Regions from separate parts of the Variovorax terrae genome, predicted to be linked through region 4. Evidence: predicted binding sites of a transcription regulator. Region 4 holds the regulator's gene; each other region holds the start of a gene.
The links. The regulator sigma-54, encoded in region 4, starts transcription at its own class of promoters, with help from an activator protein. The targets are predictions, from matches to a motif close to TGGCANGNAANCTGCTTT.

Region 1 (7,571 bases), on a different contig from region 4:
CTGGGCGCCATCCTGGTGGCCCAGAGCCAGCGCGGCATCTGCGCGATCTTGCTGGGCGACGATCCTGACCGGCTGGTGCGCGACCTGCAAGACCAGTTCCCCAAGGCCGAGATCATCGGCTGCGACGACGAATTCGAGCAGTTGATCGCCCAGGTGGTGGGCTTCATCGAAGCGCCTTCGATCGGGCTGCACCTGCCGCTTCATGTGCAGGGCACGGCCTTCCAGGAGCGCGTCTGGCGCGCGTTGCGCGAGATCCCGCCGGGCACGACCGTGAGCTACGCCGAAATCGCCGAGCGCATCGGCTCGCCCAAGGCGGTACGCGCCGTGGCCCAGGCCTGCGCCACAAACCACATTGCCGTGGCCATTCCCTGCCACCGCGTCGTGCGGCGCGATGGCGACCTGGCCGGCTACCGCTGGGGCGTGGATCGTAAGCGCGAGCTGCTGCGCCGCGAAGCCAACGACTGATGTGGAAATTTCTCATGACTTCACTCGACGCGACGCTCGATCGCCTGAATTGGGCTGACATCGGCATGCAGCTCGATGCCGAAGGCTATGCCCTGCTGCCCGGCCTGTTGGGCGCTGGCGTGGCGCGTGATCTGGCGCGTGGTGTGGCGCAACAGGCCACGGCGTCTGGCGCCAGCCGAGTGACTTTGGAATCCTGCGATCTGGGGCGCGGCGAGTTGTTCTACTTCGGTGCCGGTATGCCGGCGCCGCTGGAGCAGTGGCGCACGGCGCTCTACCGCCGCCTGGTGGCCGTCGCCAATCGCTGGAACGAAACCCTGGGCATCGATCATCGTTATCCGATGGAGCTGGAAGACTTTCTGCGGCGCAACCAGAAAGCAGGCCAAACGCGGGCGCAATCGCATATGAGCCGGCTTGGGGTTGAAGACCACATATCGCTGCACCAGCGCAATGACGGCGAGCTGGTGTTTCCCATGCAGGTGGTCGCGCTGCTGTCCGAGCCGGGCGCCGACTTCCAGGGCGGCGAATTCGTGATGACGGAGCAGCGCCCGCGCATGCAGTCGCGCCCCATGGTGTTGCCTCTAAAGTTGGGAGATGCGGCCATCATCGCCACAGCGGAACGCCCCTTCAAGGGAACAAAAGGCTACTACCGGGTCAACCTCAAGCACGCCATCAGCCGCGTGCGCCAAGGCGAGCGCATCGGCCTGGAACTGTCGTTCCACGATGCCTCGTGACATGGCAAGAGCACCGCGCATGCCGGCATCGGACAAGACATTCACGCTGGTGGGGCCGGATGGCAGGCCTTACTCCAGCCCGCTGCCCGGCACGCTCGGAGGGCATCGCGGCGGCAAGCTGTACGGCCGTCTCGATTGCCGTGCCGCGCTGCAGGCGATCGCCCGCGACGGCTATGTGAAGCACCGCGTTTTCTTTGCCGACGAGCCTACCGCCATCGCGGCCGGCTTCCGGCCGTGCGCCGTGTGCATGCCCCGGGAATACGCGGCGTGGAGGAAGACCCTGCCCGCCAAGGCCCCCAGCGATGCCCGAAGGGAAGCACGCTCATGAGCGCGCTACCGTCCATGTCCGCAGACGCGGACAGCCTCATGCCGCACGACCTGCCCGAAACCCGGATTGCCGCAGCGGACTGGCGTGCCGTTGAAGACAACCTGGGACGCGATGGCTACGCCGTGCTGCCCTCGCTATTGACACCGGCCAGGTGCGAAGAACTCGCGGGCTACTTCTTTCAGGACGCACGCTTTCGCAGCCGCATCGTGATGGAGCGCTACGCCTTTGGCCGAGGCGAGTACAAGTATTTCAGCTACCCGCTGCCCGATGTGGTCGGGCGTCTGCGCCAGTCGCTCTATCCCCGCCTGGCGCCCATCGCCAACCGATGGCACGCTGCCATGCGGATCGAAGAACGCTTTCCGGCGACCCATGATGAGTTTCGGGAAATCTGCCATGCTGCCGGTCAGCAGCGGCCGACGCCGCTTTTGCTGCGGTATCGGGCCGACGACTATTGCTGCTTGCACCAGGATCTGTACGGCGATCACGTCTTTCCGTTTCAAGCCATCTTCCTGCTCAACGAACCGGGGCGCGACTTCGAGGGCGGCGAGTTGCTGCTGACGGAGACCAACCCGAAGAGGCCCGGCCGGGCGGACGTGGTGCCATTGCGCCAGGGTGATGCCGTGGTGCTCGCCGTCAACCACCGGCCCGTTCGTTCCGCCCGCGGCTTCTACCGGGCCCATCTGCGCCACGGGGTCAGCCGGCTGCACGAGGGACAGCGGCATACGCTGGGCATCATCTTTCACGATGCCAGTTGACTCAGGTTCGTGCCTCGATGGTGCTTGACGAAAGACGAGCCCGGCCTCAGACCGTCGCCAGATCCCAGCGCGGCTTGACGTCGAACGCGTAGGTTCGCGTGGCGACCGCCTGCCCATCCTGCAGCCGCATGGCGGCGGCCATCGCGATCATGGCGCCGTTGTCGGTGCACAGGTGCAGCTCGGGGTAGTGCACGCGCACACCCAGCCGGGCGCAGGCCGCATTGAGCTGTTCGCGCAGCAGGCGGTTGGCGCCCACGCCGCCGGCCACCACCATGCGCTTGAGGCCCGTGGCCTTCAGCGCGGCCAGCGACTTCTTCACCAGCACCTCCGCAATGGCCGCCTCGGTGGACGCGGCCAGGTCGGCCTTGCGCGCCTCCAGTTCGCCGCCCAACTTCTTGGCCTGGGTCAGCACCGCGGTCTTGAGCCCGGCGAATGAAAAATCCAGATCGCCGCTGTGCAGCAGCGGCCGCGGCAGCTTGAACGCCGCAGCGTCGCCCTGCTGCGCCAGCCGCGACAGCGCCGGCCCGCCCGGGTAGCCCAGGCCCAGCAGCTTGGCCGACTTGTCGAAGGCCTCGCCGGCCGCGTCGTCGATGGTTTCGCCCAACAGCTCATAGCGGCCCACGCCGTCCACCCGCATGAGCTGGGTGTGGCCGCCCGACACCAGCAGCGCCACGAACGGAAACTGCGGCGGGTCCGCGCTGAGGAACGGCGACAGCAGATGCCCTTCGAGGTGGTGCACGCCCAGCACCGGCCGGGCCGTGGCGGCGCCGAGGGCACAGGCCACGCCAGCGCCCACCAGCAGCGCACCGGCCAGGCCCGGGCCGCGCGTGTAGGCCACCACGTCCACCTCCGCAAGGCTTCGCCCGGTCTCGGCCAGCACCTGTTCGGTCAGCGGCAGCACGCGGCGGATGTGGTCGCGGCTGGCCAGCTCGGGCACCACGCCGCCATAGGCCTGGTGCATCTGGATCTGGCTGTGCAGTCCATGGGCCAGCAGGCGCGGCACGCCCGGGCCCGCCGCTTCCACCAGCGCCACCCCGGTTTCGTCGCACGACGATTCGATTCCCAATACCAGCATGGGACCAAGTGTAAAGTGCGCGCGCGCCGGCAGCGCCGCGCAGGGTCTTGCGGCACGGATATTGCCTGCACCTGAGGCACGCCCATGAAATCCGGACTCAGCTTTCTCGTCGCCGCCCGCCAATGCGAGATTGGCGAACTCGAACAGCTCGCGCTCACCAGCGAGCTGGTGAGCGTCATCGGGCGGCTGATCCACGCGCTGCAGCGCGAGCGCGGGATGTCCAATGTCTTCCTCGGCTCGCAGGGCACGCGCTTTGGCGACCCGCGGCGCCAGCAGGTGGCCGAGTGCGAGCAGGTCGAGCAGCGGGTGCGCGAGCATTTCGACACGCTGGACACCGATGCCAGCCGGGTGCGCAACGGCGCGCGCCTGTTCAGCCGCATCGCCTTCGTGCTGCACGCGCTCGACGGCCTGCCCGCCCTGCGCCAACGCATCGGCGCGCAGGCCCTGCCGCCCGAGGAAGCCAGCGCCGCCTTCGTGCGCTTGATCGCCGGGCTGCTGAGCGTGGTGTTCGAGGCCGTGGACAGCGCCACCGACCCGGACATCTCGCGCGCCCTGGTCGCGATGTTCAACTTCATGCAGGGCAAGGAGTTCGCGGGCCAGGAGCGCGCCTTCGGCGCCGCCAGCTTCGCCTCGGGCCACACCGACCTCGCGCGCCAGCAGCAGTGGCGGCACCTGATCGAGTCGCAGGAGCGCTGCTTCGAGGTCTTCGCGGACTTCTCGGAGCGGCCCGTGCTCGACGCCTGGCACGCCAGCCAGCAGGATGGCGGCCTCGCGGAGCTGGAGCGCCTGCGCCGCATCGGCTGCGCGCCCAGCACGGATGGCGCGCTCGACGCCAACCTCAGCCAGGCCTGGTACGAGGGCTGCACGCGCCGCATCGACGCGATGAAATTGCTGGAAGACCAGTTGGCCGTCCATCTGCGCGGGCTGTGCAGGCGCAAGATCGCCCAGGCCCGCACCGAGCTGCGCGACCAGCAGGCCATCCTGGAGACGCTGTCGCGCGAGGCCGGCGCGGCCGGGCCCGGCACGCCGGCGCACTACGGCCCGCAGCTCGAGCGCTCCATCCTGGGCATGGTGCAGGAGCAGGCCCACCGCCTGCAGGCCATGAGCGACGAGCTGGAGACGGTGCGCGCCGCGCTCGACGAGCGCAAGCTGGTGGAGCGCGCCAAGGGCTTGCTCATGGCCAGACGCCGGCTCGGCGAGGATGAGGCCTACAAGATGCTGCGCCAGACCGCGATGAACCAGAACCGCCGGCTGGTGGATGTGGCCCGGGCGGTGCTGGCGATGGCCGACTACCTCTGAGCCGGCTGCGGGCCGGCGGCTGCTGCGCCGCACAAATTCCGTGCCTGGGCGGCGGCGATGCACCAGGATGGACCGCCGCCGCCACGCCCGCCAGGCGCCCTGGCCCCCTCACGCAAGAGCGAAACGCCAGCAGCCCCTTCCTCGGGTAAACCCTGGCACGCTTTCTGCTTGAAGCTCTTCAAAGCCGGGCCAATGGCGGTTCGGCGGCAAGTCGTCTTCCAAGGCTTCTTCGGACAACGGCGTCCATTTCCACCTGCCCCGGGGCAGGTGAGAGATGGGCGCCGTTTTTGTTTTTGATTCGTCACACCAGGAGTTGAGCATGACGCAACCGTCTTTGGGCCCCTCGGCACCCGCCCGTCGCGATTTCATCAGGAAGGCCGGCGCTGCCGGCGGCGCGGCCCTGTTCGGCGGGCTCGGCGCGCGCGGCGCCTGGGCCGCGGGCTCGGATGCGCCGGAGAAGAAGGAAGTGAAGATCGGCTTCATCCCGCTGACCGACTGCGCCAGCGTGGTCATGGCCTCGGTGCTGGGCTTCGACAAGAAACATGGCGTCACCATCATCCCCAGCAAGGAGGCGAGCTGGCCCGGCGTGCGCGACAAGCTGGTCAACGGCGAGCTCGACCTGGCCCACGTGCTCTACGGCCTGGTCTACGGCGTGCATCTGGGCATCGGCGGCCCGAAGAAGGACATGGCCGTGCTGATGAACCTGAACCAGAACGGCCAGGCCATCACGCTGTCGAAGAAGCTGGCCGACAAGGGCGCGGTGGACGGCCCCTCGCTGGCCAAGCTGATGGCCAGCGAGAAGCGCGAATACACCTTCGCCCAGACCTTCCCCACCGGCACCCACGCGATGTGGCTGTACTACTGGATGGCGGCCTACGGCATCCACCCGATGAAGGACAGCAAGATCATCACCGTGCCGCCGCCGCAGATGGTGGCCAACATGCGCATCGGCAACATGGACGGCTACTGCGTGGGCGAGCCCTGGGGCCACCGCGCGATCATGGACGGCATCGGCATCACCGGCGTGACCACGCAGGACATCTGGAAGGACCACCCTGAGAAGGTGCTGGGCTCCACCGCCGAGTTCGTCAAGAAATACCCCAACACCGCCCGCGCGGTGACGGCCGCCATCCTGGAGGCCGGCCAGTGGATCGACGCCAGCCTCTCCAACAAGATGAAGATGGCCGACACCATCGCCGACAAGTCCTACGTGAACACCAGCGTGGACGCGATCAACCAGCGCATCCTGGGCCGCTACCAGAACGGCCTGGGCAAGACCTGGGACGACCCCAACCACATGAAGTTCTACAACGACGGCACGGCCAACTTCCCCTACCTGTCGGACGGCATGTGGTTCCTCACGCAGCACAAGCGCTGGGGCCTGCTCAAGGAACACCCCGACTACCTGGCCGTGGCCCAGCAGATCAACCAGATCGCGCTGTTCAAGGACGCCGCCGCCGCCAGCAAGACGGCGGTGCCCAAGGAAACCATGCGCACCAGCAAGCTGGTCGACGGCACCGTGTGGGACGGCAAGAACCCGGCCAAGTACGCCGACGGTTTCAAGATCAAGGCCTGAAGGGGAACGCCATGGTCAGCGCCGTCTTCCACACCCCGCTCGAGGCCAGTGCCTCGCCCGACCCTCGAGTTGCTACAAAAACAATAGCACCCAATGACCACCCGACGCTGACATCCGCCCCAAAACCCTTGAAAAACCCGGCGCCGGCCCCGCGCGCGCCCTTCGACTGGCGCGGCCTGTGGCTGCGCGTGCTGCCGCCGGTGCTCGGCCTCGGCCTGCTGGTGCTGGTGTGGGAACTGGTGGCGATGAAGAACAGCAACGGCTTTCCCACGCCGGCCGACACCCTCCGGCAGGCGGTGGAAGTGTTCAGCGACCCGTTCTACAGCAAGGGGCCTAACGACCAGGGCGTGGGCTGGAACGTGCTGTCCTCGCTCAAGCGCGTGGCGCTGGGCTTCGGCCTGGCGGCGCTGGTGGGCATCCCGGCAGGCTTCCTGATCGGGCGCTTCACATTCCTTTCCCGCATGTTCAACCCGCTCATCAGCCTGCTGCGCCCGGTCTCGCCGCTGGCCTGGCTGCCGATCGGCCTGCTGGTGTTCAAGGGCGCCAACCCGGCGGCCATCTGGACCATCTTCATCTGCTCGATCTGGCCCATGGTCATCAACACCGCGGTCGGCGTGCAGCGCGTGCCCAGCGACTACATGAACGTGGCGCGCGTGCTCAACCTCTCCGAGTGGAAGATCATCACCAGGATCCTGTTTCCCGCCGTGCTGCCCTACATGCTGACCGGCGTGCGCCTGGCGGTGGGCACGGCCTGGCTGGTGATCGTGGCCGCCGAGATGCTCACGGGCGGCGTGGGCATCGGCTTCTGGGTCTGGGACGAGTGGAACAACCTCAACGTCAAGAACATCATCATCGCCATCTTCGTGATCGGCATCGTCGGTCTCGTGCTGGAGTTCGCGCTCATCAAGCTCGCCACCGCCTTCACCTTCGAGGAGGTCAAGTCATGAACACCGCCAAGTACATCGAGATCCAGGGCGTCGAGCAGACCTTCAAAACGCCCAAGGGTTCTTTCCCCGCGCTGCGCGGCATCAGCCTCACGGTGGCCCAGGGCGAGTTCGTCGCCCTGATCGGCCACTCGGGCTGCGGCAAGTCCACGCTGCTCAATTTGATCGCGGGCCTGGCCGCTCCCACGCAGGGCACGCTGATCTGCGCCAACCGCGAGATCAAGGGCCCGGGGCCGGAGCGCGCGGTGGTGTTCCAGAACCATTCGCTGCTGCCCTGGCTCACCTGCTTCGAGAACGTCTACCTGGCGGTGGAGCGCGTGTTCGGCGCCTCCAGCCGTGTGACCGGCGTGCCGGCCGAGAACAAGGCACAGCTGCGGGCCCGCACCGACGCCGCACTG
Region 2 (7,571 bases), 270 kb from region 4:
GCGAGAAGTTGAGCTGGCTCTGCGCCGCCATCGCCTGGCCGCCCGTGATCAGCGCGCCGGCGGCGTCCGGGCTCTTGCTGGCGGCCAGCGCGCCCAGCACCATGGCGCCGATCATCACGGGCGTCATGCGGTTCTGCTGCGTCATCAGGCGCGAGATGTGGCGCTGCGTCACGTGGCTGAGCTCGTGCGCCAGCACCGAGGCCAGTTCGTCGCGGCTGCTCACGAGGCTGATCAGGCCCAGGTTCACGCCGAGGTAGCCGCCGGGCAGGGCAAAGGCGTTCACGGTGCGGTCGCGCCCGAGCATGACCTCCCAGGCAAAGCGCTCGTCAAGCTCGGGCGTGAGCTCGCCGCGGGCGCGCGCGGCGGCCAGCAGCGGCTGCCAGATGCTTTGCACGTACTCGGCCAGCAGCGGGTCGTCGATGTAGTCGGGATCGCGGTAGATCTCGCGCGCGATGCGCTCGCCCAGCTTGCGCTCGGCTCCCAGCGCCATCTCGCCGCTGTCGCCCAGCGCCGGCAACTGGGCCAGCGACAGCGAGGGCGACAACGACAGGGGCGCTACCAAAAGCATAGCTAGCAAGGTCCGCTTGGCGAGGACCTTGGCTTGTTTTGGCTTGAAAAGAAGGCTCAAAAGGAATCCAGCGGCATGAAGGCCACCACCTGGGCGGTGGCGGGGTCCAGGAACGCCGTCCAGGCGAGTTGCCGGCCGGCGAGCGGCAGGTACACCAGGGCGTCGGGCTGCCGGCCCGCGGCGCGTATCACCTGGTCGATCTCGGCCGACCGGGGCTCGAAGCGCCTCTTGAGCTCGCTCACCGGCTTGGCGGCCTTCAGCACGGCCGGCTTGCCCGCCTCATAGGACTGCCAGAGCTCCGGGCGCGCGCTCAACGACAGCCCCTGCAGGGCCGCCATGGTGCTGTCGAACTGCTCCTTGCTGTCCTTGAAGGCCCGCAGCGACAGCAGGGTGGGCCCGGTCAGCGGCAGGGCGTCCAGACCGGGCGGCGCCTGGTTCAGCAGCGACGGCGGAATATCGACGGCATGCACCACGCGGAAGCGGTCGTACTCGAACACCAGGTGCACCGGCCGCGCCAGGAAGACCGTCCACAGGCCGTAGCTCAGCGCCGCCAGCTGGACCAGCCCGATCACGGAAAAATCCAGCTGCAGCGACCGGCGCGACTTGGTGCGGTTGAAGATGGTGAACGTGATCAGGGGCCCCAGGATCACGTCCACCGACACCACCAGCAGAAACAGATCGCGCCCGCCCGAAATGTCCCGGTAGGGATAGGGATACCAGAGGCCGAACACCAGCGCTGCGCTGAGCGCGGCGACGACGAGGCTGATGCCGAAGTGGATGCCAGCCGCCTTGAGGCGGTCTTTCCAGTTGAACATGATCGTATGATGCTTGAGTGACATGAATCTTCTGTAAATGGTTTTTACCACCGGTGTTCAAGGCATGAGCAAACTCACCCACTTCGATGCGCAAGGCCAGGCCCACATGGTGGACGTGGCAGGCAAGCCCAGCACGCATCGCGTGGCGGTGGCCGGCGGGCGCATCGAGATGCGGCCCGAAACCCTGGCCATTATCCAGGGCGGCACGGCCAAGAAAGGCGATGTGCTGGGGATCGCGCGCATCGCGGGCATCCAGGCCGCCAAGAAGACCAGCGATCTGATTCCGCTGTGCCATCCGCTGGCGCTGACGCGGGTGGCTCTCGAATTTGCAGCGGCCGATGCCGCGCCCCCGAACGCCGCAGCCATCCGCTGCACCGCCGTGGTGGAAACCCTGGGCCCCACCGGCGTGGAGATGGAGGCGCTGACCGCCGTGCAGGTGGCGCTGCTCACGATCTACGACATGTGCAAGGCGGTGGACCGAGGCATGACCATCACCGACGTGAAGCTGCAGGAAAAGCGCGGTGGCAAGTCAGGGGATTTCGTTAATCACTGAGTCCCGCGCCAGGGCGGCTCTTTCGCGACATCGGCGTTGAGCTGCGCCCAGCGCGCATACTCCGCCGGAAACGCCTTTTGATAGCGCACGAGGTGGAACAAGGCCTCATCGTCGAGCCCCAGCATGACCGCGCTTTCAATCAATCGCTCGATGACCTTTGGCTCCGGCGAATAGTGCAGCAGCTCTTTGGCCAATGCATGCTGCTGGGCCGCGTTCTCGCGCGTCAGCGAGGTCACCGACAGTTCGGCAAAGCGCACCTGGTTCTGGAAAAACCACGAGTTCTGCAGCTTTCTCAGCGTGTCATCGCGATAGGCGGGATCGCGCGCTTCGGGCGGCAGATAGATCTGGCTGATGCGGCTGTAGTCCCCATAGACAGCGGCACAGGCGGCGAGCAACAGCGCGGCGCAAACCCGCTGCGCTGTCCTGGCCCCCGGTGGCCAGGAATCTCCGGCCGCTGCCCCTGCCGGCCGGAGCAGGAGCCCGAGGCTCAGCCCGAAGGCCATTTGGAAGGGCGTGTACCACAGGGGGTACTCCAGGAAACTGTGCAACATGATGACGGCGAGCACGCTCCAGGCCAGTTGGCGCGTGGCCTGGGTCTCGCGCCACGGTCTGGCCCGAAGCACCAGCCAGACAAGCCCCCCGCAGATGAGCAGCGCCGCGGGAACCCCCAACTCGACGGCCATGTGCAATGGCAGGTTGTGGGCGTTGTCCAGGATGCTGCAAAAGCGCTCGCCAGGATAGAGGGTGATGTAATGGGCGTAGTCGAGCTCCCCCACGCCCCAGCCCCAGACAGGCCGCTGGCCGATCAGATCGAGGACGTTGCGCCAGAGCACCAGGCGGCTGGCACAACCTTCTGACTGCAGGTCGAAGCGCATGAATGCGCCTCCGGGCGCATCGAGGATCCATTGCAGCAGCAGCCAGACCGCCAGGTACATCGGCACGGTGGCGGCCAGCAGGGTACGGCATGGTTTGGGCAGGGATGCGCGCCAGCACCATGCCAGTACCAGCAGCAACACGATCTGGAACAGGCCGGTACGCGAGGCCGACACGACATTGCCCGCGACGAGCAAAAGCACCATCCACCCGGCGTGCAGCGCCAGCTGCCCCCGCACACGAAACCAGAGCACGGCGGCCAGTCCGATCACCGTCAGCGTCGCAAACTGGTTGCGCTGCCGCAGATTGGCAAAGGCTTCCCTGGGTTGCGCATGATTGACCCACCCCGCCAAGCCTTGCTCCAGACCGAAATACTGAAGCAGCCCTGCACAGGCGCTGAGCAGAGCCGCCAACAGCAAACCCGCCACCAAGGGCTCGAGAACCTGCTGCCCGCGCCTCGCTCCGGTGAGGCCGAATCCAGCGAACACCAGTAGCATCGCCAGGCCCGCGACGGTAGCCAGCACCTCCACACTGAGCCCATGCAGAACGACCACCAGCGCGCAAGCCAGCAGCCATTTTGCAGTCAGCCACGGCGTGCTCCAGGGCACCAGGAAAAGCAGGCAGGCGGCACAGGCCCACGCCACACAAAGCCCCAGCACGGCGGGAGACGGGCCGGGCGCGAACGGGTTGAGCCAGGGCACGGCCATCAGGGCAATGACCACTCCAGCGGCGGCCCATGCCCCCAGGCTTGGTCGGCCCTCAGGGAGAGCTGCCACGCCCGAAACACGCCTGTTCGAAGAATGCCAGCGCCGGGCGCACCGGCTCGGGCTTCTCCAGATAGCGCAGCAGTTCAGCAGCCAAGGGCAGGTTGCTGCTCTCGAGCGCTCGCTTGAAATGCTCGACCTTGCCTCCGGACAGCTGCCCATAGAGGTACATGATCCATTTGGCTTCGTCGGCTCTGCCGGCATAGGCCAGCGCCAGCACGGTTCCGCCCTGGATCCAGGGTTCGTGCATCAGGCACCCCACATTTCCCAGGCTGTCCAGGTAGGCCTGGTAGTTGGCCGGAGTGACCGTCTCCATCGGAAGCTTGGGGAATTCGGCAAAGTGATGAAACCAGAAGACGCTGTCCGCTTCGTGCATGCGATCCGGCAGCGTGGCCGTCAAACCCGGCATATAGATGGGCGTCAGCTTGTAGTAGTCGCGATTCATCCAAATCGCCACGCTGATGACCGAGACACCAGCCAGGGCGCTGATCGCCGCACGCTGCCTGATGCGGGCCGACCTCTTGGCGGCCGAAAGGCCATCCACATCGCTTTGCAGCGTCTGGCCACCTTCGGCGGCAGGGCATGTCAACCACCCCAGAAAAAAGCTGGCCGGAAGCAAGAAATAGGCGTACCAGAGCGGAAACTCAAACATCGAGTGGATCAGGATGCAACCGAGGCAGCCCCATGCCAAGAACCCCGTATCCGCCATGAAGCGATGCCGCACGCGCCACAACACCCACAGGACCGCTGACGTGAATGCCAGTGCAATGGGAATTCCATAACTGAACGCCAGCTGCAACAGCAAATTGTGCGAATGCGACATCAGCACCCCAATGCCCAGTACCGCGCCACTGAGAAAAATGACGGCAGGGTAACTCGCGACCCCGTTACCCGCCCAAGGATGTTGCAGGATCAGAGCCGCTGTCTGACGCCACATCTCGCTTCTGATGCCCAGGCCCTCGGTGGAGGTTTGGCTCAGCTTCGCATTTCCGTAGAACTCTGAACCATCGGTCTGGCTGACCAGCCAGAGCGCGCCCCAAACCCCCAATGCGAGCACGACCGGCCACAGCCCCTTGAGCACACTCGCCCCGTCGTGGCGGCATACGAGCATCATGCAGAGGGAGACAAAGACCAGCTGAAGCAAGGCGGTACGCGATGCGGTGGTCACAATGCCAAAAATCAGCACGGCGCTCAGTGCGTACCACATCAACGAGCGCCAGCCATTTTTTCGCTGTAGCACCAGCAAGGCCACCAGCCCCAGGTTCAGGAATGTTCCTTGGTGATTCGGCTGCCTGACAAATCCGAAAGTTCTTCCAGCATCTCGCGCAGGAGACAAGACCAGCCATTGAGCGTCAACCTTGAAGTATTGCGCGATGGATGCCAGCGCAGCCAACAGGCTACCCGCCAGCAATCCCATGGCGATGGCTCGACGCCATTGCGAAGCCTGTGGCCCCAAGCACGCGGCGTACCCGATCCAGGCCGACAGAGCAGCGCATGCCAGATAGCCAAACACAGCCATGCTGGCCTCAGCATTTTTCAGCCCAAACGACACATACTGCGCGACAACACCGCAAGCGAGCACACCAAAAGCGGCGAGCATCACTTTCAGTTCGCGTGGCATGCGCTGCAGTGGAACCGGGCTTTGCCCCACCATGATCAGCATGATGGCCATACCAACCGTGCACAAGACTTCGGCCGCAAAGTTGGTCAAAGGCAGCGTGCCATACCCCACCAGGAAAGGAAGCCCGAAAACGGCGAAGCACACGAGATAGGCCACGCGGTGGAGCTCCACCCCTGCCGCTCCGAACACTCGTTCTTTTCCGATGCCTTCAACCCGCATAACCCATCCGTCTCACGTGCATTTTCAATTTGCCATATGGAAAAGGCACCCGGAGGTGCCTTTTCTACTGAAAAAGAAATATCTTAAATACCGCGGCACGAACCCGGCAGATACTTGAGGGGCACGTCCGACCCGGCTGCGGAACCCGGGCCGCACACCCACATTGAAACCGCAGAACCGGCTGCGAGCGTTCCGGTCGACGGCGTGCCATAGGGGGTCAACGTGATCCACTTGCTATTGATCGTAGTGTCAGCAAAAGTGTCCGACGCTTGCACGCTGACCGATCCGCCTGCGCTGGTCGTGATGCTGTTGACATACTTGCTGGGAGACGGCTGACCAATGGCCGCACCACCTTCACAGCCCCACGAATTGGCGGTCGGCAGATTCGTGGCTGACTGGAAGATTTCCGTGATGCTGGTCCGGCAGGCCGAAGCCGCCAGAATCACTTCCGACATCTTGGCACGCTTGGTGTAGTCCTGGTATGCAGGCAGCGCCACGGCGGCCAGGATACCGATGATCGCGACCACGATCATCAATTCGATCAGGGTAAAACCCTTTTGTAGCTGACGCTTCATGAATAACCTCCGGAGTTAGAAAAAGAGAAGCGAGTCTAAACAGCAATTGGCATGCCATAGCCGCCCATGCGCGCCTTGACGATTGTTTCCCTTAAATACAACAAAGAGTGACAAAACCGGTGCGCACGCTCTGCACCAAATCGGCAGTAGTTGACAATTTTGTCTTCCCTTTCATTTGATGCACACGGAGCGAACCTGCTTCAGGTCGGTCATGCCCAGCATGGTTTTTTCCATTCCATCCATCTTGAGCGTGCGCATGCCCCCCTCCACCGCCGCCGCAAAGATCTCGGCCACACGGGCGCGCTCCTGCACCAGCCTCTTGACGGTGTCATCGGCAATCAGCAGTTCGTGCAGGCCGATGCGCCCCTTGTAGCCCGTCTTGTTGCACTTGTCGCAGCCCACTGCGCGGTAGAACCTCAGCCGGTCATTCTCCCCGTAGGCCTTGATCCACTCCTCGTAGAGCTTGTTGGCCTCCCCGGCATAGCCCGCTTTCCATGCGGCCGTATGGCGCAATTCCTCGGCATATTCAGCAACGAAGGCCTTGACCTCTTCCGAATCAGGTGTGTAGGTTTCCTTGCAGTCGCACAATTTCTTGGCCAGCCGCTGCGCCAGGATGCCCAGCAGCGCATCAGCAAAATTGAAGGGGTCCATGCCCATGTCCAGCAACCGGGTGATGGACTCCGGCGCAGAGTTGGTGTGCAGGGTCGAGAACACCAGATGTCCCGTGAGCGATGCTTCCACGCCCATCGAGACGGTTTCCTTGTCCCGTGATTCGCCGACCATGATGATGTCTGGATCGGCTCGCAGGAAGGCGCGCATTACCAGCGCAAAGTCGATGCCGGCCTTCTTGTTGATCTGGACCTGGCGCAACCCTCTCTGCGTGATTTCCACCGGGTCTTCCGCCGTCCAGATCTTCGTGTCGGGGGTGTTCAGGAATTTTAGGATGGAGTGCAATGTGGTGGTTTTCCCCGAGCCGGTGGGGCCGCACACATAGAACAGGCCATAGGGCTTGCTGACGGTTTTCTCGAGCCGCTCCTTGTTGTGCGGCGTCAGCCCCAGCTTCTCTAGGGGAATGGGTTCGCCCGCAGCCAGGATACGCATGACCACGTCTTCCACGCCGCCAGCCGAAGGAATGGTGGCCACGCGAAGCTCGATGTCCAGCGGGCCGAATTTCTTGAACTTGATCTTTCCATCCTGCGGCTTGCGTTTCTCGGAAATATCGAGATCGCACATGATCTTCAGCCGCGTGACCATGGCCTGGCGAAAGTGCGCGGGCACCTCGATGTAGGGCACCAGCGAACCATCGATGCGAAAGCGGATGCCGGTCTTGGCCTTCCCCGGCAAGGGCTCGATGTGGATATCCGACACCTTCTGGTTGTAGGCGTCGATGATCACCTTGTTGACGAACTTGACCAGTTCATTGTCGGCTGCCGCGGACTCCAGCGACGAATCGTCTGCACCTTCTTCATCAGCGGGTGCATTCAGATCTGCCAGCAACTGGTCGATCGAGCCACTCTCGACCCCCGCGCCATAGAGCTGACCCAGGGTTTCTTCAAACTCCGTTTGCGTGGTCACGCGGTAGG
Region 3 (7,571 bases), 390 kb from region 4:
CTCGGCATTGCGCAGGTGTTGCAGGGTGTTGATCTGTAGCACCACGTCGAACGAGGCGTCGTCGAACATGGCCAGCCCCTCGTCGAGGTTGAGCTGGATCACGTCCACGCCGCGGCGCACGCAGGCCAGCACGTTGGCGTCGGCGATCTCGATGCCGTAGCCGGTGCAGCCGCGCTCTTTCTGCAGCAGCGCCAGCAACGCGCCGTCGCCGCAGCCGAGGTCGAGCACGCGCGAGCCCTCGGGCACGAGGCGGGCGATGGATTGCAGGACGGCCATCTCGCTCATGCCGCCAGCTCCTTCGCGATGCTGTCGAAGTAGGAGCTGACCACGCCCATGTAGCGGGCGTCGTCGAGCAGGAAGGCGTCGTGCCCGTGCGGCGCGTCGATCTCGGCGTAGCTCACGCTGCGCCGGTTGTCGAGCAGGGCCTTGACGATCTCGCGGCTGCGCGCGGGCGAGAAGCGCCAGTCGGTGCTGAAGCTCACCAGCAGGAAGCGGCTGGTGGCGCGCGCCAGCGCCGCCGTCAGGCTGCCGCCATGCTCGCGCGCCGGGTCGAAGTAGTCGAGCGCGCGCGTGATCAGCAGATAGGTGTTGGCGTCGAAGTATTCGCTGAACTTGTCGCCCTGGTAGCGCAGGTAGCTCTCGATCTGGAACTCGATGTCCTGCGTCGTGTAGCGCAGATCGATGCCCTCCCTGAGCTGGCGTCCGAACTTCTCGTTCATCACGTCGTCGCTGAGGTAGGTGATGTGGCCGATCATGCGCGCGATGCGCAGGCCGCGCTTGGGGATCACGCCGTGCTCGTAGAAATGGCCGCCGTGGAAATCGGGATCGGTCACGATGGCGCGCCGCGCCACTTCATTGAAAGCGATGTTCTCGGCCGTGAGATTGGGCGCGCTCGCCACCACCACGGCGTGGCGCACGCGCTGCGGGTACTGCAGCGTCCACGACAGCGCCTGCATGCCGCCCAGGCTGCCGCCCATCACGGCGGCCAGGGTCTCGATGCCCAGGGCATCGAGCAGCCGCGCCTGGGCGTCGACCCAGTCCTCCACCGTGACCACGGGGAAGTCGGCGCCGTAGACCCGGCCCGAATCGGGGTTGACATGCATCGGCCCGGTGGAGCCGAAGCAGGAGCCGAGGTTGTTGACGCCGATCACGAAGAAGCGCTCGGTGTCCACCGCCTTGCCGGGGCCGATCATGTTGTCCCACCAGCCCTCGCTCTTTTCCTGGCCCGCATAGACCCCGGCCACGTGGTGCGAGGCATTGAGCGCGTGGCAGACCAGCACGGCGTTGGAGCGGTCGGCGTTGAGCGTGCCGTAGGTTTCGTAGGCCAGCGTGTAGCCGCGCAGGGACGCGCCGCTTTGCAGCGGCAGCGGCGCGGCAAAGGTCATGAACTGCGGTGTGGCGACAAAACTCATGGCAATGAAAAACCCGGCGTCGCTAAAAACGAGGCCGGGCCGGCTGCCGTCTTTAGCTGAACTTGTTACGCGCCCGCAAGCTGGAGCAAATCGGCGCCAGCCAAGTATAGCGGGGTCCCGCCGCACCTGCCGCCGCCCGCAGCGGCGGCCGCCGGAGCAACCGCGGCGCCGCCGGGGATTTACCTGCAGGGGCCACAATGCGGCCATGTTCAGCAAACGCCTGCTTGCCGGTGGCGCCCTGGCGCTGGCAGCGCTGCTGGCGGGCTGCGCCAGCCCGATCGCCAGCAAGGTCACCACCTTCCAGCGCTGGCCTGCCGACGCGGCGGGCCAGACCTTCGCGTTCGCGCGCCTGCCGCTCCCGTTGCCGCTGGGCGAACTCGAGCAGAGCAGCTACCAGGGCCTGGTGGCCGATGAGCTGGTGCGCCAGGGGCTCAAGCCCTCGGTGGCCGGCGCACCGGTGCGCTTCCTGGTCGAGGTGCGGCCCGATGTCGCCACCACCAGCCGGCAGTCCTACGAGCCGGTCTACGCCAGCGCGCCCTACCCGCCCTACTGGGTGTCGGGTCGCTTCTCGCGGCGCGGCGCCTTCATCGGCGGCACCTATGGCTACGGCCCCTACGGGCCGCGCTACATCGGCGACCAGCTCGTGACGCGCACCCTGCAGGTCAACCGCCTGAACGTGGTGATCCGCGACAACCTCGCCGCGCCGCCGGGCGGCAAGGCCCCGGCGGTGTTCGAGGCCAGCGCCGTGATCCAGGACGATGCGCCGGACCTCGCGGCCACCATGCCCTACCTCGTGCGCAGCGTGTTCGAGGGCTTCCCCGGAGCCAGCGGCCAGGTGCGGGTGCTGAAGTTCGACCCGGCCCAGCCGGCCCGCACCAGCCCCTGAGCCGGCGGCTCAGGCTTTGGCGAGCGCCATCAGCGGCGCGGCCAGCACCAGCACCCCGATCATCAGGAAGACCGCCGCGGCGATGCGGTGCACCCACTGCACCGGCATGCGCCGCGTGACGCGCTCGCCCAGCCAGACCACCGGCGCGTTGGCCAGCATCATGCCCAGCGTGGTGCCGGCCACGACCCAGGCCCAGGCGTGGTACTGCGCCGCCAGCATCACCGTGGCCACCTGCGTCTTGTCGCCCATCTCGGCCAGGAAGAACGCGATGACGGTGGTGCCGAAGATGCCCAGGCGCGGCGTGGTGCCGGCCTCGTCCTCGTCGAGCTTGTCGGGAATCAGCATCCAGCCGGCCATCGCCAGGAACGACAGGCCCAGCACCCAGCGCAGGACGTCGGGGCCCAGCACCGTGGTGACCCAGGCGCCGACGGCGCCGGCCAGCGCATGGTTGACCAGCGTGGCCACGAAGATGCCCAGCACGATGGGCCAGGGCTTGCGAAAGCGCGCCGCCAGCACGAGCGACAGCAGCTGGGTCTTGTCGCCTATTTCGGCGAGCGCGACGATACCGGTGGAGACGAGAAAGGCTTCCATGAAAGTACTCCGGCCGGAACGAATGAACCATTGACTGCGCGGCATCCCCGGCCAAAACGGAGGCTGCGCAGTCAAAGGTCTCGCCAAGTCCGGAAAACCGTTTGCGCCATGGGCCGAAGACCCAAGTCTGTTGACGCAAACCCCTCTCGAAATCGAAGGGAGGCTACTCCCCAATGACAGGCCGGATTATAGCCCGGCGATGGCGCCGCACGCTTCTGGCGCACTTTTTGCTTGATTTTGGTGCGTCAGCGCAAAGACACGCTGGCGCGCACCAACAACAAGCAATTTCATCCAAAGAGGCCTTATGGAAGCACTCAAACAGGGCACGGACGTCCTGTTCATCCTGCTGGGCGGCATCATGGTGCTGGCCATGCATGCCGGTTTCGCGTTTCTGGAGCTGGGCACGGTCCGCAAGAAGAACCAGGTCAATGCGCTGGTGAAGATCCTGGTGGATTTCAGCGTCTCCACCGTCGCCTACTTCATGGTCGGCTACGGCGTGGCCTACGGCACGCACTTCTTCGTGGGCGCCGAGCAGCTGGCCGCGAAGAACGGCTACGAGCTGGTGAAGTTCTTCTTCCTGCTCACCTTCGCGGCGGCGATTCCCGCCATCATCTCGGGCGGCATCGCCGAGCGCGCGCGCTTCTGGCCGCAGCTCATCGCCACGGCGGTGATCGTCGGCTTCGTCTACCCGTTCTTCGAGGGCATCGCCTGGAACCGGCACTTCGGCGTGCAGGGCTGGATCCAGTCGCTCACAGGCGCGGAATTCCACGACTTCGCGGGCTCCATCGTGGTGCACGCCGTGGGCGGCTGGCTGGCGCTGCCGGCCGTGCTGCTGCTGGGTGCGCGCCGCAACCGCTACCGCAAGGACGGCGGCGTCAGCGCCCACCCGCCCTCCGACATCCCGTTCCTCGCGCTGGGCGCCTGGATCCTGACAGTGGGCTGGTTCGGCTTCAACGTGATGAGCGCGCAGACCATCGACAAGATCTCGGGCCTGGTGGCCGTGAACTCGCTGATGGCCATGGTCGGCGGCACGCTGGCCGCGCTCGCGTGCGGCCGGAACGACCCGGGCTTCGTGCACAACGGCCCGCTGGCCGGGCTGGTGGCCGTGTGCGCGGGCTCGGACCTGATGCACCCGCTGGGCGCCCTGGTCGTGGGCGCGGTGGCCGGTGCGATCTTCGTGGCAATGTTCACGCTCACGCAGAACCGCTGGAAGATCGACGACGTGCTGGGCGTGTGGCCGCTGCACGGCCTGTGCGGCGCCTGGGGCGGCATCGCGGCCGGGCTGTTCGGCAGCCGGGCGCTGGGCGGGCTCGGCGGCGTGAGCCTGGGCGCGCAGCTGATCGGCTCCATCATGGGCGTGGCCTGGGCGCTGCTGGGCGGCGCGGTGGTCTACGGCGCGCTCAAGCTCTTCATGGGCCTGCGGCTTTCGCCGGAAGAGGAATACGAGGGCGCCGACCTGTCGATCCACCGCATCGGCGCCACGCCGGGGCGCGAGGCGAACTGGTAGTTGCTCCTGTTTTAATAGCACAAAAGTACCGCTGCATTTGGACATCGGCCTGATTTCAGGGTGGAATCGGGCCAGCCGGCCTTCGGAAGGCCCGGGTTTCCCTCACCCCGGGCCCTGTACGATGATGCCTTCCCAGCCACCCGCCGCCATGTCGCTCGAAACCCAGCTCGCCGAGCACCACGCCTACCTTCTGCGCTTCGCGCGCCTGCAGCTGCGCAACGACGCGTGGGCCGAAGACGCCGTCTCCGAGACCTTCGTGGCCGCGCTGGCCAAGCCCCAGTCGTTCGGCAACCGCTCGCAGCTCAAGACCTGGCTGGTGGGCATCCTCAAGCACAAGGTGATCGACCAGCTGCGCCAGCGCTCGCGCGAAGTCAGCCTCGATGACGGCGGCGCCGACGGCAGCGACGAGCTGGACGCGCTGGTGTTCCGCGCCGACGGCCATTTCGCCCACCCGCCCTCGGACTGGGGCAATCCCGAGCAGGAGCTGAACTCGCGCCAGTTCTTCCTGGTGCTCGAGGCCTGCGCCGAGAAACTGCCGGCCGCGCTGGGCCGCGTGTTCCTGATGCGCGAGTGGCTGGAACTGCCCAGCGAGGACATTTGTAAGGAACTGAACCTGACCTCGACCAACCTTTACGTTCAGTTGCATCGCGCCCGGCTGCGGCTGCGCGAGTGCCTGGAGCTCAACTGGTTCGGCCCTTCGGCCCCATCCCGACCATGATCCTGCGACGCACCTGCAAGCAAGTGGCCGCGCTGCTCATCGCGCGCGAAGACCGCGCCCTGCCTCTGGCAGAGCGGGTTGCGCTGCGGCTTCACCTGCTGGCCTGCCATGCCTGCCCGAGGTTCGAGCGGCAGCTGCTCACCATGCGCAACGCCATGCGGCAATGGCGCCACTACACCGGGGACGACACCCCCGGCGGGTAGGCCGGCGGCCCGCGCGCGGCAGCCGGTTTGCCGCGCGGCGGCAATATAGCGGATAATGGGAGGGTGCAGCCTTCAGGGGCCGCACATTCCTGCGGTGATCGGTCGGCTTCGCGTCTTTGAAGTCTTTACTGTTTTGTTGATTGCGTTTATCGGACTCCATCGCGCTCTGAGTTTTTTTGAGGAGTCCCTTCATGGGCAACAAACTTTACGTGGGCAACCTGCCCTATTCCTTCAGCGACAGCGACATGCAACAGGCTTTCAGCCAGTTCGGCACCGTCTCCAGCGCCAAGGTCATGATGGAACGCGACACCGGTCGCTCCAAGGGTTTCGGCTTTGTCGAAATGGGCAGCGATGCCGAAGCACAAGCCGCCATCAGCGGCATGAACGGCCAGTCCATGGGCGGCCGCAACCTGGTGGTCAATGAAGCCCGCCCGATGGAAGCCCGTCCCCCCCGCAGCGGTGGCGGCGGCTTCGGCGGCGGTGGTGGTGGCGGCTACGGCGGTGGCCGCAGCGGCGGCGGCGGTGGTTACGGCGGCGGCCGCAACAACTACTGATCCCTGCCGACGGCAGGAGCGGCCCGCAACGGGCCGTCCGGATCACGAAAAGAGCCCTGCGGGGCTCTTTTTTGTTGGAATTTGGTGATTATTCACATCTTGCAACACGCTGGACGCTTGCATGATTCCCGGATATGTGGCGCATAATGGATGAGGTTTGGGTGGGAAACCGCCTGCGCCAAGTTTGCGGTGAACAGGTCACTTTCGCGTCTCTCCGGTTTGTTGAATGCGTTTTCGGGACTCCATCGCTAAAGTCAATGTGTTTAATTGAGGAGTCCCTTCATGGGCAACAAACTGTACGTCGGCAACCTGCCTTATTCGGTGCGCGACGGCGACCTGGAGCAAGCCTTTGGTCAATTTGGCGCGGTCACCAGCGCCAAGGTGATGATGGAACGCGACACCGGTCGCTCCAAGGGTTTCGGCTTTGTCGAAATGGGCAGTGATGCCGAGGCACAGGCCGCCATCAACGGCATGAACGGCCAGCCCCTGGGCGGCCGCAGCGTCGTCGTGAACGAAGCCCGCCCGATGGAAGCCCGTCCCCCCCGCAGCGGTGGTGGATTTGGCGGCGGCGGTGGTGGCGGCTACGGCGGTGGTGGCGGCGGCGGTGGCCGTCGCGAAGGCGGTGGCGGCGGCTACGGCGGTGGTGGCCGCAGTGGCGACGGCGGTTTCCGCAGCCCCTACGGCCCTGGCCCGCGTGGCGGTGGCGGCGGCGGTGGTGGCCGCGGCGGCTACGGCGGTGGTGGCGGCGGCTACTGAAGCCCCGGCAACCCCATGAAAAAAGGCTCCTCACGGAGCCTTTTTGCTTTGCGCCATCCAGACCGCGCGGGCGCCCGCGCGCAAGGCGAAGCCCTCAGGAGGCCGCGCCGTCTCCCTCGCGGTGCTTGCGGGGCCGCCCGGCCAGCGCCTTGTCGAACAGCGCATTGGGCAGCAGGCGCAGCAGCTTGGCCACCAAGCCCATCTGCCACGGAATGACGCGGTAGCTCGCACCCGCCTCGATGGCGGCGAAGGCCTTGTCGGCAAAGGCCTCGGGCTGCATCAGAAACGGCATGGCATAGCGGTTCTTCCGCGTCAGCGGCGTGTCGATGTAGCCCGGGCAGATCGTGACGACCCGTACCCCCGAGGACCGCAGCTCGCCGCGCAGGCATTCGCAGTAGCTGATCACGGCCGCCTTGCTTGCGCAATAGGCGCCATGCCCCGGCAAGCCGCGGATGCCGGCCACGCTGCCGATGCCGACCAGCGCGCCCGAGCCGCGCCGCGCCATGGCCTCGATGAACGGATGGAACGTTGCCGCCATGCCGATGTTGTTGGTGGCGAAGGTGCGGGCGATGACGTCGATGTCCGCGCGCACCGCCGTGTCCACGCCGATGCTGATGCCGGCGTTGGCGATCACCACGTCGGGCACGCCCTGCTGGGCCATGCAGGCCTGGCCGGCGGCCACGGCGCTGTCGGCGTCGGACACGTCGGCGCTATAGATCTTGTAGCGCCCTGCGTCCAGCTGGTGCCGACCTGCCCATGATTCGATCTCGGAAGTGCGGCGCGCCACCAGCGCCAGCGCGTAGCCGGCCTGGTAGAAGCGCCAGGCCAGCGCCTGGCCGATGCCACTGGAAGCGCCGGTGATGAAGACGAGTCGGGACATGCTGCCTCCGCCGCGAACGGCCGTTGAATGATGCTTACTTGGTGGCCTTGGGCACCAGCAGGCC
Region 4 (7,571 bases):
GGCGCTGGTGCGCGTGCAGCGTTGAGCGGGTGGCTGCATCGATCCGGCGGCCGAGGCGGGAACTTCGGCGCGTGCCGTTGCTCTGGTAAACAGACAGGAGTGTGAATCAATGAAACGTCGTGAATTTTCTTGGGCTGCCGCTTCCGCGCTGGCCGCCTCCACGCTGGCGCTGCCCGCGGCCCATGCCCAGGGCAAGAAGCCCGCGGAGGGAACCGACTACGTCGCGCTGGACAAGCGCGTGCCGGTCGAGGCGCCGCAAGGCAAGGTGGAGGTGATCGAGTTCTTCTGGTACAGCTGCCCGCACTGCAACGCCTTCGAGCCCAAGCTCGAGGCCTGGGTCAAGTCCATCCCCAAGGACGTGTCGTTCAAGCGGGTGCCGGTGGCCTTCCGCGACGATTTCGTGCCCCAGCAGCGCCTGTTCTACGCGCTCGAAGCCCTGGGCAAGGTCGACGAACTGCAGGCCAAGGTGTTCTACGCCATCCATGTGGAGCGCCAGCCGCTCACCACCCAGGAGCCGATCGCCAACTGGGTGGCCAAGCAGGGCGTGGACAAGGCCAAGTTCCTGGAGCTCTTCAATTCGTTCTCGGTGACGACCAAGGCGCGCCGCGCCACGCAGCTGCAGGACGCCTACAAGGTGCAGGGCGTGCCCGCCCTGGGCATCGCCGGCCGCTTCTACACCGACGGCTCGCTGGCCGGCAACATGGAGCGCGCCCTCCAGGTCACCGATTTCCTGATCGGCGAGGCGCGCAAGGGCGCCTGAGGCTCCAACCTTCCCCGAGAAATGGCCCGCATCAGCGGGCTTTTTCTTGGGCGCGCCCTATCTGGCCGCTACAATCAGCAGCAAGATTCGTGCCTTTATGAACAAAACTTACGTCCTTCCTGTTCTGTTTGTCGTGTGTGCCTTGGTTGCAGGCGGTGCCAGCGCCGAAAAAGCGGATCGCAACAAGCCCATGAACGTCGAGGCCGACGCCCTGCGCTACGACGATCTCAGCCAGACCAGCATCTTCACGGGCCGGGTGGTGGCGACCAAGGGCACCATCGTGATCCGCGGCGCGCGCATCGACGTGCGCCAGGACCCGGAAGGCTACCAGTACGGCACCGTCACGGCCGAGCCCGGCAGGCTGGCGTTCTACCGGCAAAAGCGCGAGGGTGTGGACGAATACATCGAGGGCGAGGGCGAACTGATCGAGTACGACAGCAAGGCCGACAACGTCAAGCTGATCCGGCGCGCGGAGCTGCGCCGCTACAAGGGCACCACGCTGAACGACGAAATGACGGGCAGCCTGATCGTCTACGAAAACAGCACCGATGTCTTCACCGTGGATGGCTCTCCCCAGGGCGCCCAGGGGGCGCCGGCCAGCGGCAACGGGCGCATCCGTGCCATGCTGACCCCCAAGGTCGACCCTTCGGCGCCCGTGCCGTCGGCCCCGCCGCCCGCCGCGCTGCGCCCCAGCACCAACCTGGGCGGGGAGAAGCGGTGACGGCGGCGAACGCGGAAGCGGCCGCCACCAGCCGGCTCGAGGCGCGCCACCTGCAGAAGTCCTATGGCAGCCGCAAGGTGGTCAAGGATGTTTCGCTGGGCGTGCAGAAGGGCGAGGTCGTCGGCCTGCTCGGGCCCAACGGCGCGGGCAAGACCACCTCGTTCTACATGATCGTGGGCCTGGTGCGCGCCGACGCCGGCGACATCAGCATCGACGGCCAGCCGGTCGGCCACATGCCGATCCACCGCCGCTCGCGGCTGGGCCTGTCCTATCTGCCGCAGGAGGCCTCGATCTTCCGCAAGCTCAGTGTCGAGGACAACGTGCGCGCCGTGCTGGAACTGCAGAACGACGAAGCCGGCCAGCCGTTGCGCCACGAGGAGATCGAGCGGCGCCTGACCGCGCTGCTGCAGGACCTGCGCGTGGAGCACCTGCGCGATTCGCCGGCGCTGGCGCTGTCGGGCGGCGAGCGCCGCCGCGTGGAGATTGCGCGCGCGCTGGCCACCCAGCCGCGCTTCATCCTGCTGGACGAGCCGTTCGCCGGCATCGACCCGATCGCCGTGATCGAGATCCAGCGCATCATCGGCTTCCTGAAGTCGCGCGGCATCGGCGTGCTCATCACCGACCACAACGTGCGCGAGACCCTGGGCATCTGCGACCACGCCTACATCATCAGCGACGGCCACGTGCTGGCCCAGGGCACGCCCTCGGAGATCGTCAACAACGCCGACGTACGCCGCGTGTACCTCGGCGAGCATTTCAGGATGTGATGGCTTCCGCCCGCTGTCTGCCCATGGCGCGCGGCCGCCGCACTTGCTCGGAGAGCGGCCGTTCGCTGCCTTTGGCCGCGGGGCCGCAGCTGCCGTGAAACAAGGCCTTTCCCTTCGCGTCTCGCAGCACCTGGCGCTCACGCCGCAGCTGCAGCAGTCGATCCGGCTGCTGCAGCTGTCCACGCTCGAGCTGAGCCAGGAAGTCGAGCAGATGCTCGACGACAACCCCTTTCTCGAACTCACGCTGGACGAGGCGCCGCGCGAGGAGTTCGGCCTCGCGCAGGCCGATGCGCCGGCGCAGGACGACGGCCACGAGGCCGAGGTTGCTCCTGATTCGATAGCAAACTATCAAGGCGACACAGGGACCTCTGCTCCCAATGATTCAGAAAACCCGGCGGCGGCCGAGGATGCGCCGGATTGGGAGGGCGATGGCGGCATCGACATCGCCCCCGACGACAGCGAATGGGGCGGCGACGCGCCCGCGCGCAAGAACAACAACCATGACGGCGACGACGTCGACGCCACCGAACTCGCGCGCAGCCAGGAATCGCTGCAAAGCCATCTGCACCGCCAGGCGCTGGCGCTGCGCCTGGACGACACCGACCGGGCCGCCCTGAGCTTCCTGATCGAGTCGCTCAACGACGATGGCTACCTGGAAGACTCGCTCGAGGCGCTGGCCGTCAGCCTGGCCGGCGACGACCTGGAACAGGGCGAGGAGTTGGTGCACCGCTTCACGGTGGCGCTGCACCTGCTGCAGCACCTGGAGCCCACCGGGGTGGGCGCACGCACGCTTAGCGAGTGCCTGACGCTGCAGCTGAACGCCCTGCCGCGCACCGTGCCGGACCGCGATACCGCCCTGGCGCTGTGCGCCCTGCCGATCGAGCTGCTGGCGCGGCGCGATGTGAAGCGCCTGGCCCAGCTGTGCGGCCACAGCGAGGCCGACGTGCGGGCCGCGATCCCGCTCATCACCCGGCTCGAGCCCAAGCCGGGGCGGCGCTTCGTCGACGTGGAGCGCAACATCATCGTGCCCGACGTGATCGTGGTCAAGGCGGGGCGCGGCGCGCAGGTGCGCTTTCGCGTGCAGCTCAACCCCGACGTGATGCCACGCCTGAAGGTGCACGACATCTACGCCAACGCGCTCAAGTCGCACAAGGGCGAGGGCCACCAGGCGCTGCAGCAGCGGCTGCAGGAGGCGCGCTGGTTCATCAAGAACATCCAGCAGCGCTTCGACACCATCCTGCGCGTCTCCAACGCCATCGTCGAGCGCCAGAAGAACTTCTTCGTGCACGGCGAGCTGGCGATGCGCCCGCTGGTGCTGCGCGAGATCGCCGACGAGCTGGGCCTGCACGAGTCCACCATCTCGCGCGTGACCACCGCCAAGTACATGGCCACGCCCTACGGCACGTTCGAGCTCAAATACTTCTTCGGCTCGGCCCTGGGCACCGAGACTGGCGGCAACGCCTCCAGCACCGCGGTGCGCGCGCTGATCAAGCAGTTCGTGGCCTCCGAGAGCACGAAGAAGCCGCTGTCGGACAACCAGATTTCCGAGATGCTCAAGGAGCAGGGCATCGAGTGCGCGCGCCGCACGGTGGCCAAGTACCGCGAGGCGCTGCGCATCGCGCCCGCCAACCTGCGCAAGGCGCTGTAGCGGCGGCCGGCTCGACTGCTCGTCGCGCACCCCGGCGCGCCGCCTCAGCGAGGAGGGGAGGACGTTCCAGCAGGTGAAGGGCGCGCCGCGGCGCCGCTCAGTCTTCCGCGGTGAACCCGGTCGACTGCACGATCGCGCGGTAGCGTTCCCAGCTCGACTTGACCGCGGCGCCGAACTCGGCCACGCCCTGCGCATCGGCCTCGGTGCCGAGCTGGGCCAGGGCCTCGATGCCCTTGTCCGAGCGCACATAGCCCGAGATCGCGGCATTGGCGCGCGCCACCAGCTCGGGCGCCGTCTTCGCCGGGGCGAGCACACCCGACCAGTCCTGGAACACCACGTCGCGGTAGCCCGACTCCACCATCGTCGGCACGTTCGGCAGGAAGCGCGAGCGCTTGCTGCCGGTGACCGCGAGGATGCGGAGCTTGCCGTCGGCCGCGTGTGGAATGATCTCCGGCAGCGGGCTCACCGTGGAGCTGACGTGGCCGCCCAGCAGGTCCACCACGGCCGGCGCGCCGCCTTTGTAGGGCACCAGGCGCAGCTCGATGCCCGCGGCGCGGCTGAACATCACGCCGGCGAAATGCTGGCTCGAGCCGCTGGCCGTGCCGAAGTTGGAGCGGGCCGGATTCGCCTTGCACCAGGCCACGAACTCGGCCAGCGTCGTGACGCTGGCGGGCACGCCCGGCCCGATCGCCAGGCCCAGCATGCCCTTGGAGGTCGGGGCCACGGGCGTGAAGTCGGCCATCGCGTCATAGCTGAGCTTCTTGTAGATGTGCGGGAAGATCGAGATCGGGAAGGTCGGCGTATAGAGCATGGTGCTGCCGTCGGCCGGGCGGTTCTTCACGTACTCGACGCCCACGCGTCCGCCGGCGCCCGCGCGGTTCTCCACCACCACGTTCTCGGCATAGCGGCCGCGCAGGCCGTTCTCGGCCACCAGCCGCGCCACGGCATCGGTGGCGCCGCCGGCCGGGAACGGAACGACCAGGGTCAGCTGCTTGATCGGCGGGGTGGTGTTCTGGGCGCGCGCGGCCCAGGGGGCGAGCATGGCGGGCAGCGCCGTGGCGGCGGCCACGGAGCGGACGAAATGGCGGCGGGTGGTCATGAAGTTGTCTCCTTGGATCGGATCGGAAGGGGCGGCCCGGCGCGTCAGCCCGCCACCTGGTGCAGCAGGGGCTGGCCGGCGATGAAGCGGCGCAGGTTCTCCGCCGCGCCGCCGGCCAGCCGCGCCACGGTGGCGGGGCTGCCGGAGCCGGCGAAGTGGGGCGAGAGGATGAGGTTGGGGCTGTCCCACAGCGGGTCGGTGGCGGGCAGCGGCTCGGGGTCCACCACATCGAGGCCGGCGCCGGCCAGCCGGCCGTTGTGCAGCGCCTCGCGCAGCGCCACCTGGTCGATCACGCCGCCGCGCGCCACGTTGACCAGCAGCGTGCCCGGCTTGAGGCGCGCCAGCGCGTCGCGGCCGATCAGGTGCTGGGTCTCGGGCGTGAGCGCGATCGACAGCATCACCGCGTCGGCGCGGCCCAGGGCCTCGTGCAGTTGCGACAGCGGCAGCGCTTCGTCCACCAGCGCGTCGGGCCGGGCCGAGCGCGACAGCGCCACGATGCGGGCGCCGAACGGCCGCGCGCGCTTGGCGATTTCCTGGCCGATCTGGCCGTAGCCCACGATCACCAGCGTCTTGCCTTCGAGCGCCCAGGCCCGCGAGCCCGGTGCCGCGCGGTCCCAGTGGCGTTCGGCCTGCTGCGCCAGCACGACGGGGATGCGCCGGCCCAGGGCCAGCAGCAGGGCCATCGCGTGTTCGGCCACGGCCGGCGCGGCGGCGCCCGCCGCATAGGTGACCGCGATGCCGGGCGGCAGGCCCGCGGCCTCGAAGCCCTCGCGGCCGGCCGAGACGAAGTGCAGCCAGCGCACCGTGTTGCCGGGCGCGCGCAGCTGCTCCACCACCTGGCGGGCCTCGGCCTCGGGGGCGTCGGCCAGCACGACGCCGGCCGCGCCGGGCAGGGCGGCCAGCAGCTGCGGCAGCGTCTCGGTCACTGTCAGCTCGGCGCCCGGCACGGCGCCAAGCTGCTCGGCGATCACGGCCCGGCCGAGCTGGATCTTGGGCCAGTAGAGGATGCGCATGAGGAATCTCCTTGGAAATAGGTTCGGGGTGGAAGGCGGTGTCAGGCCGCGCGCACGGGATGGGCGCGCAGCGCCTCTTCGTTGACGTCGGCGCCCCAGCCCGGGCGGTCGGGAACCAGCATGTGGCCGGCTTCGAGCACCGGGGTGTGGGTGAGGAAGCCGCGCGTCCACGGCGCCTCGTCGGGGCGCAGCTCCATGATGCGCACATTGGGCACGGCGGCGCAGAAGTGCAGGCTCATCAGGTTGCCCAGTTCGCCCACCGGGTTGTGCGGCGCGATGTGGGTCTCGAAGGCGTCGGCCAGCGTGGCGATGCGCACCGACTGCCACACGCCGTTCCACATCGGGTCGATGATGGCGGTGTCCACGCTGCGGCCGGCCAGGTAGGGCCGGTATTCGTGCAGGCCGTGCAGGCCTTCGAGCGAGGCGATCGGCGTGCGGGTGCGGCTGCGGATCATGGCCAGCGCCTCGGGGTCGCGGATGTCCAGCTCCAGCCAGTACAGGTTGAGCGGCTCCAGCCGGCGCGCCAGGCGCAGGTAGCCCTCGGGCCGCTGGCTGAAGCTCACGTCCAGCATCAGGCCGGTGTGTGGGCCGATGCCCTCGCGCAGCGCGGCGAGCTGGTCCACGATGGCCTGCAGGTGCGCGTCGCTGATGCTGCGGTCGAGAAAGCCCGGCGCGATGCGGAAGCCGCCGTTGAACATGTAGGGCGTCTCCTTGTCGAAGAACACCGGGTTGGTCTTGACGCCCATGAAGCCTTGCGCCACGGCCTCGCGGCCCAGCCGCGTGAAGTCGTCCAGCGTGCGCACGGGCTCGTAGCCCAGCTTCTCGTACAGCGCGGCGTGGCGCACGCGGTAGCTGCCGCAATGCGTCCAGTAGACCGGCACGCGGTCGCGGAACGGGCCGCCGAACAACTGGTACACCGGCACGCCCAGCGCCTTGGCGGCAATGTCCAGGCAGGCGTTCTCGATCGCGGCCACGGCCTGGTGCGAGATGCCGCCGGCCGCCACGCGGGTGGTGGCCAGCAGCGATTCGCTGAGGCGCCCCACCTGGCGCGGGTCCATGCCGATGGCCAGCTTGCCGAAGGCCAGCACCAGCGGCGCCAGCGTGGCGCCGGAGAAGCCGTCGTAGAACTCGGCCCAGCCGACCAGGCCCTCGTCGGTGCTGATCTTGATGTAGGAGCAGGTGCGGTAGCCTCCGTCGGCGTGCAGGGTTTCGACTTGTGTGATCTTCATGGGGTTTCCTTGGGGGCCAGCGCCGGGGCGGCGGCCAGCAGTTTGTGCAGCGTGGCGTAGAGGGCCGTGCGCTCGCCGTCGTCCAGCACCTCCAGCAACCGCGTCTGGCTGCGCCGCGCCACGGCCGTCACCCGCCGCGCGAGTTCGCGCCCGGCGGGTGTGATGTCGACGATCAGCCGGCGCCGGTGCGCCTCGTCCACGCGGGTGCTCACCAGGACGCGCGCCTCCAGTGCGCGCAGCACGCGGCCGGCATAGGCCTTGTCGAAGAACGAGGTGCGGCACAGCGCGGCCAGCTGCATCGGGGCGGACTCGTGCAGCCGCGCCAGCAGGCGCC

Region 1: a site for sigma-54 is predicted at 4,807-4,824, ahead of MMF98_RS04710 (CmpA/NrtA family ABC transporter substrate-binding protein). Genes of this name have one in related genera too.
Region 2: a site for sigma-54 is predicted at 6,028-6,045, ahead of MMF98_RS21520 (pilin). Genes of this name have one in related genera too.
Region 3: a site for sigma-54 is predicted at 3,106-3,123, ahead of MMF98_RS20930 (ammonium transporter). Genes of this name have one in related genera too.

The regions. Positions count from the first base shown of each region.
Region 1 covers NZ_JALGBI010000001.1:1,002,692-1,010,262, reverse strand. The annotation lists gene ada (bifunctional DNA-binding transcriptional regulator/O6-methylguanine-DNA methyltransferase Ada) at 1-465, shown strand, start outside; gene MMF98_RS04735 (2OG-Fe(II) oxygenase) at 480-1,196, shown strand; gene MMF98_RS04730 (Ada metal-binding domain-containing protein) at 1,216-1,524, shown strand; gene MMF98_RS04725 (2OG-Fe(II) oxygenase) at 1,563-2,279, shown strand; gene tsaD (tRNA (adenosine(37)-N6)-threonylcarbamoyltransferase complex transferase subunit TsaD) at 2,326-3,354, opposite strand; gene MMF98_RS04715 (nitrate regulatory protein) at 3,439-4,653, shown strand; gene MMF98_RS04710 (CmpA/NrtA family ABC transporter substrate-binding protein) at 4,973-6,229, shown strand; gene ntrB (nitrate ABC transporter permease) at 6,241-7,176, shown strand; gene MMF98_RS04700 (ABC transporter ATP-binding protein) at 7,173-7,571, shown strand, end outside.
Region 2 covers NZ_JALGBI010000003.1:442,937-450,507, reverse strand. The annotation lists gene MMF98_RS21545 (M48 family metalloprotease) at 1-568, opposite strand, end outside; gene tfpZ (TfpX/TfpZ family type IV pilin accessory protein) at 625-1,383, opposite strand; gene moaC (cyclic pyranopterin monophosphate synthase MoaC) at 1,448-1,936, shown strand; gene MMF98_RS21530 (PglL family O-oligosaccharyltransferase) at 1,930-3,516, opposite strand; gene MMF98_RS21525 (PglL family O-oligosaccharyltransferase) at 3,569-5,350, opposite strand; gene MMF98_RS21520 (pilin) at 5,497-5,988, opposite strand; gene MMF98_RS21515 (GspE/PulE family protein) at 6,160-7,571, opposite strand, start outside.
Region 3 covers NZ_JALGBI010000003.1:317,811-325,381, reverse strand. The annotation lists gene metW (methionine biosynthesis protein MetW) at 1-285, opposite strand, end outside; gene metX (homoserine O-succinyltransferase MetX) at 282-1,412, opposite strand; gene MMF98_RS20940 (DUF4136 domain-containing protein) at 1,618-2,298, shown strand; gene MMF98_RS20935 (TMEM165/GDT1 family protein) at 2,308-2,889, opposite strand; yybP-ykoY riboswitch at 2,892-3,074, opposite strand; gene MMF98_RS20930 (ammonium transporter) at 3,194-4,396, shown strand; gene MMF98_RS20925 (sigma-70 family RNA polymerase sigma factor) at 4,545-5,114, shown strand; gene MMF98_RS20920 (zf-HC2 domain-containing protein) at 5,111-5,317, shown strand; gene MMF98_RS20915 (RNA recognition motif domain-containing protein) at 5,509-5,871, shown strand; gene MMF98_RS20910 (RNA recognition motif domain-containing protein) at 6,154-6,627, shown strand; gene MMF98_RS20905 (SDR family oxidoreductase) at 6,722-7,507, opposite strand; gene lptC (LPS export ABC transporter periplasmic protein LptC) at 7,542-7,571, opposite strand, start outside.
Region 4 covers NZ_JALGBI010000003.1:708,894-716,464, forward strand. The annotation lists gene MMF98_RS22715 (SPOR domain-containing protein) at 1-25, shown strand, start outside; gene MMF98_RS22720 (thiol:disulfide interchange protein DsbA/DsbL) at 110-760, shown strand; gene lptA (lipopolysaccharide transport periplasmic protein LptA) at 858-1,481, shown strand; gene lptB (LPS export ABC transporter ATP-binding protein) at 1,478-2,248, shown strand; gene MMF98_RS22735 (RNA polymerase factor sigma-54) at 2,343-3,896, shown strand; gene MMF98_RS22740 (Bug family tripartite tricarboxylate transporter substrate binding protein) at 3,994-4,995, opposite strand; gene MMF98_RS22745 (D-2-hydroxyacid dehydrogenase) at 5,040-6,008, opposite strand; gene MMF98_RS22750 (mandelate racemase/muconate lactonizing enzyme family protein) at 6,050-7,237, opposite strand; gene MMF98_RS22755 (MarR family winged helix-turn-helix transcriptional regulator) at 7,234-7,571, opposite strand, start outside.